Catenuloplanes niger: one gene and its partner. The protein of the gene in region 2 interacts with the protein of the main gene of each other region in a pairwise test. Links are inferred from orthologs where the notes say so. Each region holds a gene or a part of one and is shown on either strand. Other genes may lie near its edges. The genes, in order: rsfS and J2S44_RS17845.

Evidence for each region.
Region 1: the proteins of J2S44_RS17845 (region 2) and rsfS interact in binary tests that used the Escherichia coli proteins (3 or more experiments, as listed by UniProt). The link is inferred for Catenuloplanes niger from one-to-one orthologs.

The regions. Positions count from the first base shown.
Region 1 is NZ_JAVDYC010000001.1:2,600,696-2,603,871, forward strand. What follows is about bases 130-2,993. They hold rsfS (ribosome silencing factor), read right to left. Parts: upstream 1,832-2,993; coding sequence 1,427-1,831; downstream 130-1,426. Other genes in these bases: J2S44_RS11260 (DegV family protein), read right to left, coding at 130-278; J2S44_RS11265 (hypothetical protein), read right to left, coding at 308-763; J2S44_RS11270 (histidine phosphatase family protein), read right to left, coding at 801-1,430; nadD (nicotinate-nucleotide adenylyltransferase), read right to left, coding at 1,934-2,530; pepN (aminopeptidase N), read right to left, coding at 2,651-2,993. Also shown: more of J2S44_RS11260, read right to left, coding at 1-129; more of pepN, read right to left, coding at 2,994-3,176. UniProt on the Escherichia coli protein: Functions as a ribosomal silencing factor. Interacts with ribosomal protein uL14 (rplN), blocking formation of intersubunit bridge B8.
Region 2 is NZ_JAVDYC010000001.1:4,093,316-4,096,594, forward strand. Bases 184-3,150 are described here. They hold J2S44_RS17845 (ATP-binding protein), read right to left. Parts: upstream 2,221-3,150; coding sequence 1,147-2,220; downstream 184-1,146. Other genes in these bases: J2S44_RS17840 (DUF5682 family protein), read right to left, coding at 184-1,150; J2S44_RS17850 (DUF4132 domain-containing protein), read right to left, coding at 2,235-3,150. Outside these bases: more of J2S44_RS17840, read right to left, coding at 1-183; more of J2S44_RS17850, read right to left, coding at 3,151-3,279.

The DNA of each region.
Region 1 (3,176 bases), 1.5 Mb from region 2 along the record:
ACCGTGCCGGAGAGCCGGGCGGAGAGGTGCACGGAGACGACGCCGGTGGCGCCGCCGTCGAGCAGCCGCCGGTACGCCTCGGCGAAGCGCTCCGGCGCCGGCCTCGACGTGGTGACCGGCACCCGCCGGTCCCGCAGCATGCGGGACAGCTCGGCGGAACTCAGCCCCGGCACCTCGGGCAGCTCACGGTCGCCGACCACGACGTGCAGCGGGACGACCGTGAGCCCGCCCGTGTCCGGCAGGTACGCCGTGGAGTCCGTGACGACCGCGACTGACATGCCGGGCACGGTAACGCATCCGGGCGGGATCAGCCCGCTCGCACGGATTTCACCTGCAGCGGCGTGCCCTGCTGGCAGGTGCTCATGACGTTCTCGCCGAGTGTGCCGGTGACCGTCACCCGCGCACCGACCTTGGCCACGTTCACGTCGCCGCCGAGCAGCAGGTAGGACGTGCGGCCGTCGGAGATGAGCCGGCAGCCCGGCTCGACACCGGCCGTGACCTGCCCGGTCACCGTGATCTCCAGCGGCTTGTCCGGCTTACCGGACATGTCGGGCAGCGGGATGCCGGGATCCGACGGCAGCAGCGGGTCCGGCGACGGCGTGACCGTGACCGGCGGCGACACGGTGGCGGGCGGCGCGACCGCTGCGGACGAGGGCGCGGCCGGTGCGGCCGGGACCTCGGGCTCGGACGCGGGCGACGCGCAGGCGGTCACCGCAAGACCGGCGACGACGACGGACACGAGGAAGAACCGGCGCATGGTCATGATGGCTAGGACGCTACCGGCCGGCGCCGGGTTCCGCTCAGACCGGAGCCGGGATCGCCTTCTCCGGCCACGGGCCCACGTTGTGCGCACGCAGCTGCCAGCCCCGGTGCGGGGTGTCGGCCAGTTCGGTCCAGTGACAGTTCTGCAGCGGCCGGATGGCCGCCATCACGTCCGCCGGCCAGGCCAGCACGTCGCCGAAGCCCTGCCGGGCGGCACCGCCGTGGGTGGCGACCACGACGACCTTGCCGGGATGCCGGTCGGCGATCTCGCGCAGCGCCTCGCCGACCCGCTTGCCGACCTCGTCGTTGCGTTCCACCTCGGCCCCGACGTCCGGGTTCCCGCCGTTCCAGCGCGCGAACTCCGCCGGGAACCGCTCCGCGATCTCCGGGTTGGTCAGGCCCTGGAACAGGCCGTAGTGCCGCTCACGAAGGCGCGCGTCCTCCGCCACCGGCAGCCCGGTCAGCGCGGCCAGTGCGTCCGCGGTGTGCCGGGCACGCCGCAGGTCACTGGAGTAGATCGCGGCCGGCTCCAGGCCCGCCAGCAGCGGCGCGGCCGTGGCCGCCTGGGACCGGCCGAGATCGTTCAGCGGCACGTCGGTCTGGCCCTGGACGCGACCCTCCGCGTTCCAGTCGGTGTTGCCGTGCCGCCAGATGATCAGCCGGGTCACGCCGCCGAACCCGCGCCGGCCTCGGCCTCGACCAGGTCACGGTCGACGAACGGCACGATCGGGCAGTCCTTCCACAGCCGGTCGAGCGCGTAGAACTCGCGCTCCTCGGAGTGCTGGACGTGCACGATGATGTCGTTGTAGTCCAGCAGGACCCAACGACCGGATCGCTCACCCTCCTTACGGATCGGCTTCGCCTTCTCCGGGAGCTTGAGCAGCTCCTCCTCGATGGCGTCCACGATCGCGAGCACCTGGCGCTCGTTGGGCGCGGAGGCGATCACGAAGGCATCCGTGATGGGGAGCTGGTCGCCGACGTCGATCACGACGACGTCCTCGGCCTTCTTGTCTGCGGCGGCTTGAGCGGCAGCAAGGGCCAGCTCGAGGGCTCGCTCGGGTACCGTCACCCGGGCTCCTTCCGTGGGTACAGCAACAACCGTTCCAGGGTCTCACAACCGGGGACCGATCGTCTCCTCACTTCATCCCCAGATCGGACACAGGGGGACAAACTACCCAGCGTACAGCCCTCGTTTGGCGATGTACTGCACCACACCGTCCGGCACCAGGTACCAGACCGGCTTCCCGGCCACCACGCGGGCGCGGCAGGCGGTCGAGGAGATCGCCATCGCCGGGATCTCGACCAGGCTGACCGCGTCCTCCGGCAGGTGCGCGCTGGACAGCTCGAAACCCGGACGGGTGACGCCGACGAACCGGGCCAGTTCGAACATGCGCTCCGCGTCCTTCCAGGAGAGCATCTTCTCGACCGCGTCCGCGCCGGTGATGAAGAAGAGCTCCGCGCCCGGCCCGTAGAGCCCGCGCAGGTCACGCAGCGTGTCGACGGTGTAGGTCGGCCCCGGCCGGTCGATGTCGACGCGGCTCACCGTGAAGCGCGGGTTGGACGCGGTCGCGATCACGGTCATCAGGTACCGGTCCTCGGCCGGCGTGACCGCCTGCCGCCCCTTCTGCCAGGGCTGCCCGGTCGGGACGAAGACCACCTCGTCCAGCCCGAACCGGTCCGCGACCTCACTGGCCGCGACCAGGTGACCGTTGTGAATCGGATCGAACGTGCCGCCCATGATGCCGATCCGCTGCCCACGCTCACCCACGCCAGTGATCTTCCCTCGCCCGAGCCCCGACCGGCAATCCATCGTCCAAAACAAGATCAAAATCAAACGCACCCGAGGGTACGGCCGGCGACCGCACCCCCGGATGCCCGCACTCCCGCGCTACCGGCCTCGGGCCCGGAGCGCCCGGCGCATGTCGTCGTCCGCGTCGGTGACCGCGCGGCGTACCGCCGGATGCAGGTCGTCGCGCGCGAGCAGGTGCGCCGCGGCCGCCCGGGTCTCCGCCGACACCGCGTACACCGGGAAGGTCAGCGCGGCCAGTCGCTCCGCCGACCATCCGGACCGGGCCCGCGCCGCCGCCGGGATCTCCGCGAAGTACCGCGCGACGAACGGCGCGGTCAGCTCGCTCTGCTCCGGCTGCCAGAAACCCTGCGCGTACGCGACCAGCGAGCGGTTGGACAGCGTCTCGTCCGTGTAGAGCCGCTGCCAGGCCCGCTCCTTCGCCTCCGGGTCGGGCAGCGCGGCCCGGCACGTGCCGGCCCACAGCTCGCCGGCCGCGCTGCGGTCCCGCGCGGACTCCGCCTCGATCTCGGCGGGCCCAGCCTCGCCGAGCACCACCAGAGCGGCCAGCAGCCGCCAGCGCAGGTCCGCGTCGACCGCCAGCCCCTCCGGCACGCCCTCGCCGGCC
Region 2 (3,279 bases):
CCAGCTCCGCGGTGGCGTGGTGGACCAGCGGCGGCGCCGGCGTGTCCGGGTGCAGCCGGCCGACCCGGTCGCCGCTGAGCGCCGCGACCATCTCCACCACCACCGGGTGCGTGCCGGGCGCCGGCGTGCCCCGCGTCGACCACGGCAGCGCCACGTCCAGGGCCTCGTCGAGCAGCGCGGACGCGAGCCCGTCCAGCACGTCGGTCCGGGACCGGTGCCGGTGCCCGCGCACCAGCGCCAGCCCTTCCGCGGACGCGGACGCGGCGATCAGGTCCGCGGTGGAGAGCCGCTGCTTGCGCTCCCGCAGCCGGCCGACCACGGCCTCGATCAGGTGGTCGGCCGCCGCCTCCGCGCCCTCCTCGAAGAGCCGCTGATAGTACGCCGGGGACGGCATGCCGGACTGGTAGCCGTCGAACGAGTCGAGGCGCCGGAACGAGTACGGCACCAGGTAACTGCCGCCGGCCGCGTCCGCCGGGAGCGCGTGCTCGACCGGTTCGTCGTCACCGGGCAGCGCGGCCAGCCGGACCAGCGCGGGCCGGTGGAAGCCGCCGGTCACCACCACGATCGGGCGGTCGCCGGCCTCCTTCCGGGTCCGGCGGATCCAGGACGCCATGTACGCCTCGCGCGCCACGTCGTCCTCGCCCGCGCCGTCCTCGGTCTCGCCGCGGATCAGGTCGAAGTAGGCGGCCAGCCGCTCGGCCAGCCCGTCCGGGTCCGGGATCTCGAACAGGTGGTCCCAGAGCGTGTCCACGTTGTCCACCGCGAACTCGCGGCAGAGCCGGTCGATCACGTCCGCGTACCGCTGGTCCGCGTCCGCGTACCGGTTCCGCCGGTCCGCGAACGCCGGGTGCCAGGCGGGCAGGTCGATGAAGCGCAGCTCGGCACCGGCCGCCCGGCCCGCGGTCAGCGCGGCCCACTCCGGCGAGTAGTCGCAGAACGGCGCCCACGACGCGTGGTGCCGTTCGCCGTCCCGGTAGCTGCTGAACACCGCGACCGGCAGCTGATGGCCGAGCAGCAGCTCACCGATCCGTGCGTTCATCTCCGCCGGGCCCTCGACCAGCACGTACGCCGGGCGCAGGTCCTCGATCGTCTCCCGGACCAACCGCGCGCAGGCGGGACTGTGGTGCCGGACGCCGATGAACGTGATCATCCGGGTAGCACGTGCCGGGCGTCGTAGAGCGCCCTCCACGCCGCGCCCTTGCGACCGCGGGCCTGCTGCTCGAGATAACGGCGCAGCTTGGCCAGGTCCTCCGCGCTGTCCTTGGCCGCGGTGCCGGCCAGGCAGGAGACCACGTCCTCCGCGGTGCCGGCCTCGCCGCGCAGGAACCAGCCGCGCAGCCCGACCGCGTGCGCCACCGAGACCGCCTCCGCCGTGCTCATCACGGACGTCAGCCTGTCCATCGAGTCGCCGCGCGCGGTCTGCCCGATGCGCAGCTCCCGGAACGTGGTGACCAGCACCTCCAGGACGTCCCGGTTCGGCGCCGCGGTCACCCCGGAGCGCCGCAGCAGCGCGGACGCCTCCGCCTCGACCAGCGACAGTTCGGTGGCCAGGTCCGCGATCGGGAAGACCGTCTCGAAGTTGAAACGGCGCTTCAGCGCGGAGCTCATCTCGTTGACGCCGCGGTCACGCGTGTTCGCGGTCGCGATGATGTTGAAGCCCTCGGTCGCGAACACCATCGCGTCCGGCCCGGTCAGCTCCGGCACCGCCAGCACCCGGTCGGACAGCGGTGACAGCAGACAGTCCTGCACCTCCAGCGGACACCGGGTGATCTCCTCGAACCGGACCACCTTGCCCTCGGACATGCCGCGCAGCAGCGGCGCCGGCACCAGCGACCGGGTCGACGGGCCGTCCGCGACCAGCATCGCGTAGTTCCACGAGTACTTGATCTGATCTTCCGTGGTGGCGGCACCGCCCTGGATGGTCAGCGTCGAGTCGCCGGAGACCGCGGCCGCGAGCAGCTCGGAGAGCAGCGACTTCGCGGTGCCGGGCTCGCCGACCAGCATCAGCCCGCGGCTGGTGGCCAGGCTGACCAGCGCCCGGTCGATCAGCGACGGGTCGCCGACGAACTTGCGCGAGATGCCCTGCCGGTCGTCGCCGATGATGAACCGGCGCGCCGCGCGCAGGCTCAGTGCCCAGCCCGGCGGTCGCGGATCGGAGTCCGTCTCCCGCAGCCGCCGCAGCTCGTCCGCGTACCGGACCTCGGCCGGCGGACGCTGCATCGTCTGGACATCGGTCACGCGGTCACCTCGTTCAGATCGCGGATGACCTCGGAGATCACGATCTCGTCGAGGTCACCCAGGTTCGTGTACCTCTTACGGTTCCAGTAGTCGCCGGCGGTCCGTGGAGCGACCTCGTCCAAGCGCTGCTCCGGAAAGTAGCCGACCGCGCCGACCGCCACACCCGGGTCCATGTGGACCACCATGGCCAGGCCGTCTGCGAGGTCGCGCTCGAACCATCCCTGGTGCCCGCCGTCGCCCACGTCGCCGCGCCGCCAGCCGCGCCGCTCCAGCCCGAGCAGCTTCGTGGTCGGCACCTTCACGTTCTTGAAGCGCAGCAACTCGGTCTGCTCCCGCTCGGCCGGCTCCAGGCGGAACACCTCCCGGCCGAGCTGCGGGAACGGCTGCAACAGCTCATAGTCGGCGAAGACCTCGGCCCAGCCCGGCAGCGCGTCGCCGAGCGTGAGCGGATGCACGACACCGATCACGGCGTCCTCGGCCACGGTCACCGGCTCATCATCCACACCCGCGAGCGTCCGGTCCTCCGCCACCCGCAGCGTGGCGGTCAGTGCACCGCGCTCGTCGTAGACGCCCCACACCAGCCGCCGCACGATGTGCACCAGCAGCGGATGCCCGACCAGGTACTGCGCGAACTCCGCACCGGTCCACCGCCGGCCGTCCACCATCGCCGCTTCCAGGCGCCGGATCTGGTCACCGCCGACCGTGCGCACGTCCTTTTTCAGACCCGAGAAACGGCGGTACGCCTCCGGCGCCAGCTCGGCGTCGTCCTTGACACCCGGCTTCGGCAGCGCCTTGAGTCTCTTGCCGGTCTCGTCCGCGACGAACGGCTTGAGCTGCTCGTCGAACCCGACCACGAAGCGGCGTGGCCCGTAGTCGAGCGTCAGGCTGCCGGACCCGTCCAGGCCGAAGTCGGGCAGCAACCGGTCGGCGAGTTGCTCCGGACGCAGCTCGAGCGCGGCCGCGACCTCGGCCATCTTCTCGTTCGCCCGATCCTTCAGGCCCTTGAACTTCACCTTCTGCGCGATGCCGTGCAGGTGCATC